One region of the Lichenicola cladoniae genome, then DNA from elsewhere that is predicted to be linked to it. Evidence: riboswitches for the same ligand, from Rfam matches in the RefSeq annotation. Region 1 holds a riboswitch; the other holds the start of a gene.
What was found. A riboswitch is a leader RNA that binds a small molecule or an ion and turns the genes downstream of it on or off. The one in region 1 is predicted to bind fluoride.
Positions count from the first base shown of each region.

Region 2: another riboswitch for fluoride. It lies ahead of crcB (fluoride efflux transporter CrcB); the one in region 1 lies ahead of crcB (fluoride efflux transporter CrcB).

Region 1 is NZ_CP053712.1:5,019-13,039, reverse strand. Features, by position in the region: gene HN018_RS27130 (DUF2934 domain-containing protein) at 1-102, opposite strand, end outside; gene HN018_RS27125 (universal stress protein) at 623-1,438, opposite strand; gene crcB (fluoride efflux transporter CrcB) at 1,440-2,669, opposite strand; fluoride riboswitch at 2,762-2,826, opposite strand; gene HN018_RS27115 (dynamin family protein) at 2,881-4,506, shown strand; partial or broken gene HN018_RS27110 (IS1380 family transposase) at 4,890-6,182, shown strand; gene sbmA (peptide antibiotic transporter SbmA) at 6,465-7,694, opposite strand.
Region 2 is NZ_CP053708.1:4,712,512-4,720,532, reverse strand. Features, by position in the region: gene HN018_RS21430 (FUSC family protein) at 1-1,866, shown strand, start outside; gene HN018_RS21425 (DUF1656 domain-containing protein) at 1,877-2,071, shown strand; gene HN018_RS21420 (efflux RND transporter periplasmic adaptor subunit) at 2,098-3,006, shown strand; gene HN018_RS21415 (efflux transporter outer membrane subunit) at 3,027-4,529, shown strand; gene HN018_RS29160 (universal stress protein) at 4,591-5,187, opposite strand; partial or broken gene crcB (fluoride efflux transporter CrcB) at 5,410-5,823, opposite strand; fluoride riboswitch at 5,922-5,987, opposite strand; gene HN018_RS21405 (hypothetical protein) at 6,164-6,334, shown strand; gene HN018_RS21400 (DUF2459 domain-containing protein) at 6,351-7,031, opposite strand; gene HN018_RS21395 (S10 family peptidase) at 7,000-8,021, opposite strand, start outside.

The DNA.
Region 1 (8,021 bases):
CCAAAAATATTCTGACTTGTCTTCAGGTTGCCCGTCCTTTTCCCATAATTCATAGGCGCGGTGCTGAACCCGCTCAACGAGCGTCGATGTAGAATTTGACATAGCTATTTTCCGTCCTCAACTTGTTGGAAGAAACAAGCTTGGTTAGGTGTGATGCCATGTTTGCACCCTCTGTAAGAAGACCACAAGCTGCAAGTTGAATTTAATTCCTTACCCGTAAATTACGAAATGTTTGTTTTATTGTAATTTTCGACCAAACGGTAAAGTGTTCCTTAGGACGGCTTCTTTACGGACATACCTAAGAATATACTCATTCATTGTGTCTGGCGGCACCCTCTCCGACAATAGCATATCTAGTAGAGCATAAATCTCTGCAGACGGTTGCTCGCCTAGTAATTCCGAAAATTCGGACGAATGATAGAATGCTTTTATCTCTGCAGCTTCCTGAATAGATAATGCGCAGTATGACTTCGTTCGAAGTTCTTGCCGATATCGTTCCAACCAATTCAACATTGCTCGATTCACCTCCTGCTAGGATTCTACAGCTAAACTAGAGCCAGCACGATCCCGCTCGTCTCGACCACGTGCGTGCGGATTAAGAGAAACGTACGGACCGGTATGTTCATCCATGTAACAGGACCGGAAGGTCCAGGTGAGCCAGAACATCCTTTGATCGTCCTCCGAGCAGCAAGTCCCTGAACCACGACTGCGTGTGGGCTCCCATAACCAGCAAATCCGATCCGGCCCTGTGCGCCTCTTGGATGAGGTATTGTCCAGCATGACGACCACCAAGCTCAACATGATGGATCTCCACCGGAACAGCGTGCCGCTGCAGCGTCATGACCAGATCCTGCAGCTTTGCATCCTCCTCGGCCTTTTCCGCCTCAATTAGCAGGTGAACCTGGTCGGCAGTGAGCAAAAGCTTCAAGGCGCTACTGATCGCCGCATTGAGTTGAACATTGCGCTTCCAGGCGATGCCCGGACACGTCCCAACCAAAACGGGTGGTTCCTTGGGAACCACAACAATTGCGCTGGCGCGTTCTGCCAGCACTGTCTCGATGGTTGCCGCCGCGTCTGTCTGCTCTGTTCCATACGCGGCGCCGGCCACAACCAAGGTCGCCTGACGAGCCGCCGCAGCCACGATCTCGGCTACATCGCCCTCGACTTCCTCAAAGACGGCGGCTCTCGCATCATTGATCTTCCACGCTTCAAAGAGCCTATTGATTTTTCTCAAGCGAGTTTCTTCGCGACCGATGAAGCGTTCGCGCCGCTCGTCGGTCATGACTTCCTCGGTTGGCATGAAGTTCGGATCGCGAGCAGGTCTCGGACACAGGACGCGCAACTGGCTGTCCTGCAGCCTTTGAGAAAGGAGCCGACCGGTTCGCAAGACCGATCGAGCGGTTACTGGATCGTTCAGAATACACGTGATGTAGTCCATGTCATGCGTCCTGATGCTGCATGAGAACGGGAAGATCAGCGCTTCGCAGCACACCTTCTGTGGCGCCGTCGAAAAGCTTTTCGTGCAGGCTGCCGTGGCTGTAACTCCCCATGACGAGCAGATCAGCACCAGCTTCGTGCGCCATCGATACCAGTTGCGCACCGACGTCGTCATGCGGGATTGGTGCCGTCACGACCTCGAACGGCCGGCCTTCGAACGCCTCCGCCAGACCTGCATCCTCTGCCGCATCGCCGATACGGAGCACCACCACCCGCTCCGCCTTTGACAAAAGTGGCTGGGCGGTCCGGATTGCCCCACGGGCACGAGCGTCATGCCAGGCAACGGCCACGATGTGGCCTAAAGGAGGTGCCGTTCCGGCTGGAACCAGCAGCACCGGACGTCCGGACCGGACCAGTGCCGCGTGGATCCGGGCGCGCGCGGTCTTATCGCCGCGCTTTTGTTCCAACAGCAGCAGGTGAGCGCCGCGGCCATGCTCGGCAACCGCCAGCGCACCGTCACCACGCACTTCGATCCAGCGCGCTTCATGCCCTTCAGCGCGCTCTTTTAACACCCAGCGATCAAGGGTTCCACGCATTGCAACCGCCCAGTTGCGGCGTTGATCTGAGATCGCCTGCTGGCGTTCCCGAGTCAGCACCTCCTCGGTTGGCTGCAGATCGGCTAGAACGGGTCCGTCGATGACGAGTGCCGTGGTTCGACCGCCCTCTGCTGCCATGAGTTGCCCAGCAACGGCGAGCATGCCCGGCACCGATTCCGGCCGATGCAGCGCAACAAGTGTGCTGCTGCTCATCGTGCCCGGCGCCGCGTCGCTGATTGCTGCCAGATGCGAGGTGCGGATCGCCAGCGCCAGCGAGTAGCCGGCGGCAACACTTGCCAGGCAAAGCACCATCGAGAGCGCAACATTACCCAGCGCCTGCCCGGCACGGCCATCGCGTGCCAATTCGAGCGTTTGCAGGCTGAAGGAAGAGAAGGTGGTGAACCCGCCGCAGATACCCACCATGACGAACGTACGCATATCGAATGGCACGGCGAAACGGCCGTCGGTCGCGGTCAGCGTTCCGAAGAAGCCAATCACGAACGAGCCCACGATATTGATGAGAATTGTTCCCCACGGGAAGGTGGGGCCTGTCAGGGTGACCATGACGGTCCCGAGCCACGCACGCAGGATACTGCCGATCGCGCCTCCCAGGCCAATCAGGGCATAGTTCAGCATGCGACGGTCATCGGGACGTCATCGTGTTTGGTGCGGTGCTGCAGAAAAGGTTCCAGGGCCATGGACGTACTCCTCCCGTGGACGCTCGGTCCGGATCGGCAGGAGTCATCAGCCCACGACGGGCAGTTAAAGGGGGAACCCCATCCCCTATAAAAAGAGTATTGCATGGTGAGGTCGACCTCTCAACACTCTCGCTCACTTCTGCATGGGGATGCCGACACTGGACCTACATCGCTACGAACTGCTGAAGAGCGAGCTTGCTGACCTCCTACGGGCGGTTCCGTGGCGGGCGGACCAGTTCGAGCGCAACCGCGACCTGTTTGCCCGTCTCGCCGAGGACCGGTTCAATCTCGCAGTCGTCGGGCGCTTCAGCCGCGGCAAATCTACCTTGATGAACGCGATGCTGGGGCTCGACCGCCTGCCTACCGGAATCGAGCCGCTCACCTCTGTGATCACCAGCATCACCTATGGCAGCCACGAGAAGGTCGTGCTGCACTTTCTGGACACGACACTGTTTCTCGACATCCGGCTCGACCAATTGGAAGACTATGTCACCGAGCGTGGCAACCCCAGCAATCGTCGCCGCATCCGGGAAGCCGAAATCCAGCTTCCGGCAGATCTGCTCCGTTCGGGGTTTCGCTTCATTGATACGCCAGGTCTCGGGTCTGCGGTAGCTGGCAACACAGTAACCACCCGCGCCTTTCTACCGGAAGCCGATGCGTTCCTACTCGTGACAGGGTTCAACGGCTCTCTCACGGAGGATGAAGCGGACATTCTCTACACCGCCTCTAAAGCCGGCCGACAGGTGTTCATCGTCTTGAACAAGGCAGACATGGTCGATGGGACGGCACGCGACGCCGCAGTCGCCGATTTACGAGCCCGTCTGCAAACGCTTGGCCTTCCAGAGGCCCAGAAGTTTTATCCCGTCTCAGCCGCTACGGCCCTTAGCGTCCGGCTCGGACGCATGCCGGCCTCTAGGCTCGAAGAGAGCGGCTTGCTGGAGCTGGAACACGATGTTCTTGCCTACATGACCAATGGCAAGCGACACGCCTTTCTGCACGGGATGTATGCACGACTGGATGCCGTGCTTGCGGCGGCGCCCGGTCTTGGCGCCGTTCGGGAGCGACTGGTCGCGCTGCGCCATGAGATTGACCAGGCGGCGCTGCCGCCTTCCGACCCAGTCGGCTCATCCTCGCTGGTGAATGCCCCGATCGCGGCCAACCTGCTGGATTGCCAGATCTGCAGCCGGATTGAGCGTGCGGTGTTCGACGCGCTGACACAGCTGCAGGGCAGCCTTCGGCGCGATCTCGAGGCAAGGCAAGATCTGGCAAGACAGGGTGGCCTGTGCGGACCTCACAGCCGGCAGTTCATCGCTCATGCCGCGCCACGCGAGGTCTGCATCGGCTTCGCTCCTGTGCTGGACGCACAGGCTGCATTACTGGAGGAAATGGCCGACGCCAAGGAGGACGCTTCTTCCACGCCCGCAGCGCTTTGGCACTCGGCATCCGGCTGCCCGTTCTGCAGACTTGCGTGTGGAGTCGCGGACGCATCGTTAGATAAATTCGAGGCTATTCTTCAGGCTGGAAGTATCGCGCCGCATCCTGAGCCGACTGTCTGTCTACCCCATCTTCAAGTCTTAGCCATGAGGTTGCACGGGGATTCTGTGCTGCCGGATCTCCTTCGCCGCCAAGCCGGGATCCTTAAGCGTCGGGCGGACGATATGCGTCGATTTGCACTGAAACAGGATGCATCCCTGCGTGACCAGATCACAGACGAGGAAAAACGGTCTGCGCAGAGCGGTATAGCGGCTTTGGTTGGGATATCAGGCAAGCCTTGATGTGATCGATACGGCATCGCTTCCTGCAGTGCGTGATAACTCGTGCATGCCCGATGCAGATATCAACCGGACAAATGGAAGAAGAACATGGCACGCCGTCGGGGAAGGACGGACGCAGCGTAAAGAAGCAAATCAACGTAAGTTCCGTCGCCATCTGGGTCGCTCATAGGAGGGATGCCGAAGAGAAGCCGAGGCGTAGAACAAAATCAATTGCAGTCGCGCCAGACTTGACATCAGCCACGAGCCAAGGTCATTCCAGTTAACCCGTCTTATTCAGCGCATGCCAGGGATTCGCTGGCGGATGTAGTGTAAGCATCTGATCTAAAACAGAAATTTGGGTGTCGATGCCAAACTCTGCCAAATCGGACGGTGCCACACCCGCCATGCTCGAAGATACCCTGCTGCCGTTCTCGCTGTCATCGGTCCAGCGCAAGAAAGTCACCGCCGCGTTCGACGGTGGACGCCTGACCTCCGACGGCGGCGTGATGCTAATTGCCGCTGTCGAGACCCGCCTCGGTCTTGCGGCCAAACTGGCCGCGCTGATCGCTGACCATCGCAACCCTGCGTTTGTGACGCACAGCGTTGCCGACATCTTGCGCGCGCGCATGCTTGCCATTGCCTGCGGCTACGAGGACGGTGATGACCTCGATCATCTGCGTACCGATCCCGGTTTCAAGCTTGCCTGCGGGCGTCTGCCCGACAGCGGCCGCGATCTCTGCTCGCAGCCAACAGTGTCGCGTTGGGAAAACGCACCGACACTGCGCGAGGTCATGCGCCTGACCTACGCCATGGTCGATGTCTACTGCGCCAGCTATTTGCGTCCGCCCCGCGCTGTGACGCTGGATATCGACGATACCGTCGACATCGTGCATGGCCATCAACAGCTCTCGCTGTTCAACGCCTACTACGACGAGCGTTGCTTTCTGCCGATCCACGTCTACGACACCGTGACATCGCGTCCCGTGGCGGTGCTGCTGCGGACCGGCACAACGCCGTCCGGGGTGGAAGTTCGCAATCATCTGCGTCGCCTGGTCCGCCGTATCCGACAGCATTAGCCTAACACCCGGCTGACCATTCGCGGCGATGGTCATTACGGCCGTCCGGAGGTGATGGCATGGTGCGAGGCCAATGGCGTCGATTACATCCTTGGTTTTCCGGGCAACAAAGTTCTCGATCTCCTCGTGGAGCCATACGCCGACGATGTGCGGGTTTGCCGCGCCAAGTCCTGGCGCTGCGAGCGCCGCGTCGCAGCACGGATCGAGGCCACTACCAAAGGCCTCGACATACGCTTCGTCGTCACCAACATCATCTGAAGCAACGCCGAATGGCTGTATGACACGCTCTATTGCGCCCGCGGCCAGGCAGAAAATCTGATCAAGCTGCACAAGAGCCAACTCGCCTCCGACCGCACCAGTGGCCGCTCGCCGCTCGCGAACCAGGTGCGGCTCGTGCTGCATACCGGTGCCTTTTGGCTGATGCTCGGGCTGCGTGACGCTATTCCCGAGCCGCAGCCGTTGGCCCGGGCCGAGTTCACCACCTTGCGCATGCGCCTGATCAAAATCGGCGCCCGCATCGCCGAGACCGCCAGCCGGGTGCGGATCGCTTTCGCCGCCGCCCATCCGGAGGCCGCGCTGTTTGTAAGCCTTGCCCGATGCCTCAACCCTGCCGGGCCGTGATGCAGGGGCCACGCGCCCCGAATTCGCCCGATCCTGACAACCTCCAGCGCCTGCCAGATACGCGCCGCTCAGCGATGAAAAAGACGAATTGGAAAATCACGCCCGACGCTCAAGATGCCGCCGCCGCTTCACCGCGCTGAATAAGAAGGGCTAGCGCGATTCGAGGCGCATCGCCGGGCCTAGAACGGGCTGGACCACCAGAATTCTTCTGATATCGGACACGCGACAGGAGCATCCTAGCATCTCGTTGGGCCAGTCGTTGAACTTTGACCCGCGGCGTGATCAGGCGTTGGCCTCGATCGCAGGAAGTGCGTCGCCGCTGATCTCGGATTCGAATGTGCGCAGGCGCTTGTAGATCGACAACAACTCCACGATCGTTATCCAGGAGTTGACCAAGTATTGAAATGACGAGCGGACTTGGTCAAAGGCGTTCAATATCTGCTGCAACACTCCTAAGGTGATCACGCCTGCCACAATCGTCGGTGCCAGGACGATATAAGGAAAGATGTTGTCGACTTGGAGATACAGGATGCGGCCAACGTTGAAGTAAGTGTAGTTGAAATAAACGCGGAAATAGTTTTTCCGGACATTGGCGAACAGCTCACGGACCGCCGGCGGCTGGGCACGGTCAGGATCGTCCTCGCCATACACCAACTCCTTGCGATAGGCCGCCTCGACCCTCTGGTTGCGAAACTGTAAGCCCGGCAGCCTAACCCCAATCAGCGCCAGGAAGGCGGTACCACATACCGACCAGAACAGCGCCACCACCACCAGCGCGTGAGGCACGAGGCCAACCAGGGGCAAAGTCGTGACCTTGGCTGATAGCGTCAGCAGGACCGGCAGGAAGGCGATCAGGGTCATCACCGAATTAATCAGGCTCACGCCCAGGTCCTCCACCGTGGTGGAAAACCGCATGGTGTCCTCCTGCACGCGCTGGGAGGCTCCCTCGACCAATCGTAAGATCGACCAATGGCCCATGTAGTAGTCGTTCATCGCCGTGCGCCAGCGGAATACGTAGTGACTGGCGAAGAACAGAGTCAGCACGCCGGCGCTGACCGCCACCAGGGCGATTTCGGAGAAGGTTAGCAACTGAAGGTAGAACTGGGCGAGCGTCACATGGCCCACGTGGCCAAGCGCCGCCTGCACCAGATCGTAAAAGGGACCATACCAGCCATTTATCGCCACGCTCACCTGCACTTGGAGATAGGTTATGAACGCGATTAGCGCCGATCCCCAGATTGACCAACGGGCCCACGGGTGCGGCGCGACCAGGCGCCAGGCGCCAGCAAAAATCCCGACGACCGCCCAATAGTAAAGGTAGAACCAAAGAAACGACTGCGACCAGAAGACGGCGACTCCGATGATCCGTGCCTGTCCGTGCGCCAACGGCGCCAGCCCAATCAGTGCGCCCCACTCTCGGCCGCCCAGGGACCAGAGAGCCACGCACAGGGCAACCCAGAGAACGGAGGACAGGAAGAACAGCCGCGGGCGCGGGAAGAAGGATATAAACACGAATTCAAAGTCTCCGAGGACGACGGATGCTGTTTGCTAGTTGGAGTAATGGGTCGAATTGGGTCTTTATGTAGCCGGTCGGGTAGTCGTCCTTCAAATTGGTGGTTCTGCCTCAACATGCGTGAAGCTGAAGCTCTTTTCCCGAAGCTGCTGCGTTTATGCCAGGAGAAAAGTAAAGAAAAACAGTTATCTGGATCCGGAATACAGGGGTCTGGCAGCAACCAAATGGAAAGGACGTTTCAATTGCAATGAACAACATTGCCACATTAACTGATGAGCTCGGAAGGAGGAAGGGATCATTAGAATTAGAGCGATTACCCGTTGCTT
Region 2 (8,021 bases), on a different replicon from region 1:
ATGTCGGCCTTCGCCCAGGCGCCGCTGCTGTTCACCGTCGCGCTGTCGCTGTGCATCGGGGCCGCCTGCGTGGTTGCGTCGCTGCTACGCTACTTCAAGGCATACGGGGCGGTCCTTGCCGGCTACACCATCATCATCGTGGCTAGCAGTTCGTTCGCGCAGCCGTTGAACATCTTCACCGGCGCTTTGTCTCGGGTTTCGGCCGTATCGGTCGGCATCGTGTCGGCGGCACTGGTGTTCCTGCTGACCAGCCTGCCCCAGCCGTCCACATTGGCCCTGACGATCGAGACCCTGGTCCGCGATATCGCCAGCGGCTTCGTGCTGTATCGCCAGCCGGGCGCTCCCGGACTGAGCGGCAGGAACGCCAAGACGCTTCCCCGCACCGGTCTGCTGCTCAGGGCGAGCGCTCTGGACGAGACCATCGAGTATGCGGGTGCCGACAGCTATGTCCTGCGTCGCCGGATGGGCCGGCTGCGTCTCGGCGCGGCGCGGCTGCTGGGCCTGCTCAGCACGCTCGAGCCGCTGCACGATGCGCTTGCCCGCACCGGGTCGGGCGATGCCTCGCGGGATCTGTCCGAGGCGCACCGTGCCCAGACGATCGCGCGCGAGACCATGCAGGCGTTGTCGCAGCTTCCACCCGGTGGTCTCTTGGGCAGCCTGCCGATGATCGATGCCGCGCGGGTCCGGATCGACACGATCGCCATCGGACTCCGGGATCCGGCGGCCCTGACCGTCACCCTGCATGAACGTGACCTGCTGTCGCAGTTGTCGCACGCGGTCGCCGACCTGACCGATGCCGGGTCGGCGGATACACGGATCCGGCTGCGTCCCTACCTGGACTGGACAACCGCGCTCCGGAACGGATTCCGCGGCGCGCTGGTGACGCTGATCGGCGGACTGTTCTGGTACGTGACGCAATGGACTGCCGGCCCGACCATGCTGTCGTTCCTGGTGCCGGCTGCCTGCCTGCTCTCGACCAACCCGTCGGCGTCCAAGGCGAGCGTCGAGCTGGCGACCGGGGCCCTCCTCGCCATTCCGGCCAGTATGGTGTTCCAGACGTTCCTGGTGCCGCAGATCTCCGGTTTTCCATTGCTCTGGGGCGCGCTCTGCCTGTGCCTGCTCCCGGGCATCTGGCTGCAATATCATCCCGTACAGCGCGGTCGCGCGTTCGGCTATGCCGTGTTCTTCAACGCGATGATCAACGTGCATAATCCGATCACCTTCGATGACATCTCGTTGCTCAATAACTGGGAGGCGTTCCTGCTCGGCTGCATCTGTCTGGTGATGGTGTTCCGGGTGCTGCTACCGGCGAACCCGCGACGCGACATCGCCCGTCTTGCGGCCTCGCTCGGCCGGGCCATCGAGCTGCTGTCCTGGCAGCGTCCGGTCGTTGCCGGATTCGGGGCGTGGCCGCTGCAGCGATGGGAGGTCTGGCAGAACCTGCAGATGCAGAAAATCCAGCGCATGATCCAGCGCCTGCAGCAGATGCCCGGCCTGGCAGCAGCCCCATTGGTGCAGGCAGCCTTCGCGACCGTGGCGCTGGGACGCGTGATACTGACGCTGCAGCAACTCCAGTCGGACCCTGCGCTCCCCGAAGCCGGGCGTGACGCCGCGCGACAGGCCTTGCGCGCCCTGCGGCGCGTGCGGATGGAGCCGGCGCGCGTAGCGTCCCGGATCAACCGGCTTGAACACGAACTGGCGCCGTTGCTTGCGCCGGACCCGTCGGCGAACGGTCCGTCGCCGATCTCCGATGCGTCGGATCGAGGTCTACCCGCGCTGGTCGGAACGCTGGGCGAAGCGGTCCTGCTGATCGAGAAGGCGCGCGGCCTGCTCGACCGGCGATGTCCGGATTTGGCTGCGGCATGACGCACCACCGATGCTGACCGAACTCAACGTCGCCGGCGTGCTGTTCGCGCCGATCGTGCTGTATTGCCTCGTCGCACTGCCGATCACGCTGGTGCTGCGTGCGCTGCTCTGGCGCAGCGGTCTGGCCCGCTGGGGCTGGCACCTGCCGCTGCTGGAGGTGGCGCTCTACGTCTGCGTGTTGTCCCTGCTCGTCATGTACGCCTGACCAGATCACCCGAGGCCCGAACTCCCATGAACCTCCTGCGTGCCTTGTTTCGCGTCGTCCTGACAGTCGTGGTGGTCGCTGTAGCCGTGGTGCTCGGCGCCTCGCTCTGGCGCATCTACATGGTGGCACCGTGGACCCGCGACGGGCGGGTGCGGGCCTACGTGGTCGACATCGCGCCGGAAGTGTCAGGCACTGTCGTGGCCCTGCCGGTCCGGGACAACCAGTTCGTTCGCAAGGGCGACCCGCTGTTCGTCATCGACCCGTCGCGGTTCCGGCTGGCGATCGCCGAAGCCACGGCCAGGCTGTCCAGCGTCCGCGAGGATCTGCGCCTGCGCCAGTCCGATGCCTCGCGGCGCGCCGGCCTGGCCGGGATCGTATCGGCGGAGGAGCGCGAGCGATTCAACTCGACCGCTTCGACCGCCCAGGCCACGGTGGACGCGGCACAGGTGCAGCTCGACACGGCGAAGCTGAACCTGGCACGCGCCACTTTGTATGCGCCCGTGAACGGCATCGTCACCAACCTGCTGCTGCGGGTCGGCGACTACGTCACCACCGGCCAGGCCAGGATCGCACTGATCGATTCGGACTCGTTCTGGGTCTATGGCTATTTCGAGGAAACCAAGCTCGGTGGCATTCATGTCGGCGATCCGGCGCGGATCAAGCTGATGGGCTACCAGGCGCTGCTGGGCGGCCATGTCGAGAGCATCGCCCGCGGCATCAACGACCAGAACGGCAGCCCGGACCGCTCCGGACTGCAGGACGTGAACCCGGTCTTCACCTGGGTCAGGCTGGCGCAGCGCATTCCGGTGCGGATCCATCTCGACAGCATCCCGCCCGGCATCATCCTGGCAGCCGGCATGACCTGCTCGGTCGCAGTCGGTGCGGAAGCCCGCAACCACGAGCGGCTTCCGACTTGGCTGCAGGACCATCTGTGAGCCGGACGGCAGCCTGCATCATGCCATCTCCCAGATCTCGGTTCCGGCCACTCGCTGGACCCTCCTGCCTGGCTTCCCTGCTCCTGCTCGCAGGCTGCATCGTCGGGCCGAAATATCACGCGCCCAAGATGGCGCTGCCGGCCAACTGGACCGAGCACGCCGCCACTGCGGACGAGCTGGCCACGACCCGGGCCGAAATGCGTGACTGGTGGGCCAGCTTTCACGATCCGGTGCTGACCCTGCTGGTGAACAAGGCGATCAGCGGCAACTACGACCTCGCAATCTCCGGCCAGCGCCTGCTGGCGGCGCGCGGCCTGCGCGACCAGATCGCCGGCGGCCTGTATCCGCAGATTGACCTGACGCCGGCGGCCGGCATCCAGCGCTTCAGCACGACCCTCGAATACCCGCCACTGACCGGAGCCAACTCCGATACCCGTCTCTGGCAGTACGGCCTATCGGCGAGTTGGGAACTCGACGTGTTCGGACGCATCCGCCATTCGATCGAGGCGCAGCAGGCCGCGGTCGATGCCGGCATCGAGCAGCGTCGCGCCACCCTGCTGGCACTGCTGTCGGAGCTGTCCACCGACTACGTCACGCTGCGTGCCTCGCAACTGCAACTGCAGATCGCCGACCGCAACATCCAGGCCGCCGGCGACGCGCTGGCACTCACCAACAAGGTGTTCACGCAAGGTCTGGGCACCACGCTGCAGGTGGCGCAGGCCCAGGGCGAACTCGAGACCGAACAGGCGACGCGGCAACCGCTGCAGACCCGTATCGCCCAGCTGGCGCACGCAATCTCGGTGCTGACCGGCCAGATGCCCGGCACGCTCGAAGGGATGCTGGAACAACCTGCACCGCTGCCTTCGGTGCCGGCCCTGCCGGTGGCGCTGCCCTCGATGGTGATCGCCAACCGCCCGGACATCCGCCGGGCCGAACGGGAATATGCGCAGGCGACGGCGCGGATCGGGGTGGCGGTGGCTCAGCTTTATCCGAGCTTCATCCTGCCGCTTTCGTTCGCGCCGCAATCCAGCATGATCCACGAGCTGTTCACCGCCAGCAGCCTGGCTTGGTCGCTGGTGCTCCAGGTCAGTGCGCCGCTGTATCATGGCGGCCGCCTGTCCGCTGAAGTCCGCGAGGCGCATGCGAATGCGGAAGCCGCCCGCCTGGAATACGAACAAACCGTCCTGCGCTCGTTCCAGGAAGTCGAGGACCGGCTGGTCGCGTATCGCAACGACGAGATCCGCACCGCGACCTTGCGGCGGGCCGCGCAGGACAATGCGCTGGCACTCGACCGCGCACGCAGGCTGTACGGGGCCGGCCTGTCGGGCTTCCTGGACGTGCTGACCAGCGAGCGCGCCACCTACACCGCCGAAAACCTCGCAGCGGTGGGGGAACTGGCCCGGCTGCAGGACGCGATCGGCCTGTTCACCGCAATCGGCGCCGGCTGGCAGGGCATTGCCCTGACGGCCACCACCCTGCCGGTCGATGAAAAAATGCAGCACAGGATGGCTGCCGGGCACTGAGCGGAGTCGATTGGGCTTGAGGCGTTCGTGGACCGTCCAGATATGTGCGGTGCCGTTCCCGTCAGGCGCTGCGATGCTGCATGAGCACGGGAAGATCGGCATGCCTGAGCATGGTTTCCGTCACGCCGCCGAATAGCTCTTCGCGCAGGCTGCCATGGCTGTAGCTGCCCATGACGAGGAGATCCGCGCCGGCTTCACGTGCCATCGAGAGTAGCTGCGATCCGGTGTCATCACCGACCGCGGCTGCCGTGATCCGTTCGATCGGCAGCCCATCGAAGACCGGGTCCGATGGCAGGCCGTCCGCTTCGCTTCCGACGTGGAGAACGAGAACCCGCTTGGCCTTCGAGAGCAGGGGCGTCGCGGTCCGTATGGCCTGGCGGACATGCGGATCGTCGCGCCAGGCCACGGCAATGATCCGGCCGAACTCGCCGGCATGTCCGGATGGCACGAGCAGCACCGGCCGTCGCGCCCGGATCAGAGCCGCACGGAGGCGGGCGCGAGCGGCGGCATCGCCGCCATTCTGCTCCAGCAGGAGAAGATAGGCGCCGCGGCCATGCTCGGCGATCGCCGATGCACCGTCCCCGCGCACCTCGATCCAGTGAGCTGAATGTCCAATACTGCGTTCCTGCCCGACCCAGCGATCGAGCGTCGACCGCATGCCCTCGACCCATTCCGTCCGCCTAGCCGCAATCTCCGCCGTACGTTCCCGGGTCAGCACCTCTTCGGTCGGCTGCAGCTCGGCCAGTATGGGACCGTCGATCGCGAGCGCGGTGATCCGCCCATCTTCCCGCGCCATGAGCTGACGTGCGACGGCGAGCATACCCGGCACCGCTCCGGGACGATGCAACGCGACCAGCGTACTGTCGCTGATCGACCCGGAGGTCGCGTCGCCGATCACCGCGAGACGAGAGGTTCGTGTCATCGACGCCAGTGAATAGCCGGCGGCCACGCTTGCCAGGCAGAGGGCCACCGAAAGCGCGATGTTGGCGAGGGCCTGGCCAGGCCTGCCGTCACGCAGCAGCTCGAGCGTCTGCAGGCTGAACGACGAGAAGGTGGTGAAGCCCCCACAGATGCCGACCATGACGAAGGCGCGCACATCGAACGGGACAGCGAAGCGACCGTCTGTCGCAGTCAGGGTCCCGAAGAAACCGATCACGAACGAGCCGACGATGTTGATGAGGATCGTGCCCCACGGAAAGCTGGGTCCCGTCAGGGCTACCATCGCATTCCCGAGCCAGGCGCGCGCGACGCTACCGAGCGCGCCGCCCAGACCGATCAGCGCGTAGGTCAGCATCCGCAATGAGTCCCCTCGACGAAAGGATCCGGCGGCGGCAGCCGGTTTCGATGATTATCCTGGAACAAGGACACGATCCTCCTGCGGACGCCGGGTCCGAACCTGCAGGAGGTCATCAGCCCACGACGGGCGGTTCAAGGGGGAACCCCATCCCCTGCCGGCAGGTGTCGCATCTCGACGGATGCCGCTCAACACGAAATTTTGGCTGGCGGTGAGGACGAGATTGGTTCCGAAAGCCGTTGCGCCGACCTGGGGCACATGGTGCCTGTCCAGGGCGGCCATTGCGCGCCCGCTGCCCATGATGCTCAGGTCAGTTGTTTACCACGGAGGCTCTTACTCGATGACGATCCGCGCCCTTGGCTGCATGGCAACTCTCCTGACTGCAGGATTGCTCACCGCGTGCAGTTCCAGTTTCGGCGGCGGCGGCTCTTCGCCCAGTCGAACCTATGTCGTGATGCCGAACGGCGAGGCGGTGCCGGCACAGGTCACCACGCGACCGCCGGGCGGTTGATACCCCCGGCGCTGGTTCAGCGGTGGCCGCCGATCGTGCAGGCGCCACCGCCTGACGGGCTGATCCGGTCCATCACCTGCGAGGCGAACACGATGCCCGAGGCCGTCGGCACGATGCCGGCTGCCTGCAGGGCGTCCCCGATCCAGCTGTTGCAGGTATAGACGCCGGAATAGCCTGTCCGGGTCGCGTAGAAAATGCTGCCCGGAAAGAAGCCCGGGCCAATCCGGACCGGCCGGCCCTGCTTTACATCGAGGGTCCGCCAGATGAAGTCGGAGAGGCGCCCGGCCCCTCCCGGCAACAACCGGCCAATCTTCATCGTGCCGTCATCGTAGGCACGGTCCGGCGGCGCGGTCAGTCCGGCGATCAGCAGCGTGCCGTCGCCGGGAAACGGGCCGACCAGCAGGTCGCCCAGACCGGTCACCGGCGCCATCATGAAGGTGCGCTTGCCGAAGCCGACCATGAGTACCGTCATGCCGGGGAACACCCGCCGGAAGTCCCGCATGTTGCCGCGCAGCGCACCGGCCGGAATGGCGAGGTCGGTGTGCCAGCCGTGCGACACGATTGCGATGGTATCGTCGGCGAGCCGACCCGGGACGCAGGCCGGCGGCGTCGATGCGCAACCGGCCAGGACCAGGCAAAGCACCGGCAGCAGCCAGCGCGCGGTCCTACGGGCTGCCGGTGTAGAGAGCTGAGACATCGTGCGCGAGTGCTGCACGGCTATCCGGCCGCGTGTAAAGCATGTGGCCGCCCGGATAGACCTTGAGCCGCACGCGATCGCGGCCGACCGGCATGTGCTCGATCAGCCAGCGGCTTCCCGAAAACGGACAGGTCAGGTCGAAATAGCCGTTGGCGATGAAGACCCGCAGCGACGGATTGACCGCCATCAGCTTGCGCAGATCCGGCATCCCCCGCGAGATCAGGTCGCCGCCTTCCTTGTAGTCCCAGGCCTTGTTCACCGCGAGGTTCAGCAGGTCGTATTTCAGATCGGTGCGAAAGCCGAGCGCATCCTCGACATAGCCGGTGAAGGCATTGCCGTAGGCGAGGCCGTAGCCGGCCAGCACCGGTTCCGGACTGTCGCCATTGTCGATGCCTTCGGGATAGGGATCGGCGATCGAGAGTGTTCCGTCATACAGGCTGTAGAGGCGGCCGTCACGGCTGCGCACGTCATGTGCCTGCGGATCGATCTGGGCGCGTTCCTTGGCAACGACAGCCTCGGGCAGGCCGGTCATGGCAGCGACCTTGCCATAGAAATCGTGCGCCGCGTCGGCACCGAGCGGCGGGCCTGCCAGCGTCGAGAGATACGGGCCGAACGCGTAGCGGTATGCATCGTCGACCGCCTGCGGGGTGAGCTTGTGATCGCGCTCCAGGGCAGCCGCGGCCAGGCTCGGCAACAGGATCGCATCAGCCAGCGGATTGTCGGTGCTGCCGATCAGGTTCATCTCGATCGCCGGCGAGATCATGACGATCCCGGCGAGAGGGATGTTCTGCTCGGTCTGCAGCGCATAGGCGGTCTTGATCGAGCGGATGCCGCCATAGCTCTCGCCGACCAGGTATTTCGGCGAGCGCTGACGGCGGTTGGCTTCCAGCCAGAGCCGGATTGCATCGGCAAAGGCAGACCCGTCCTGCTTCACGCCCCAGAACTGCTTGGGCGCCTTGGCCGGCTTTTCCGGCAGGCTGTAGCCGGTGC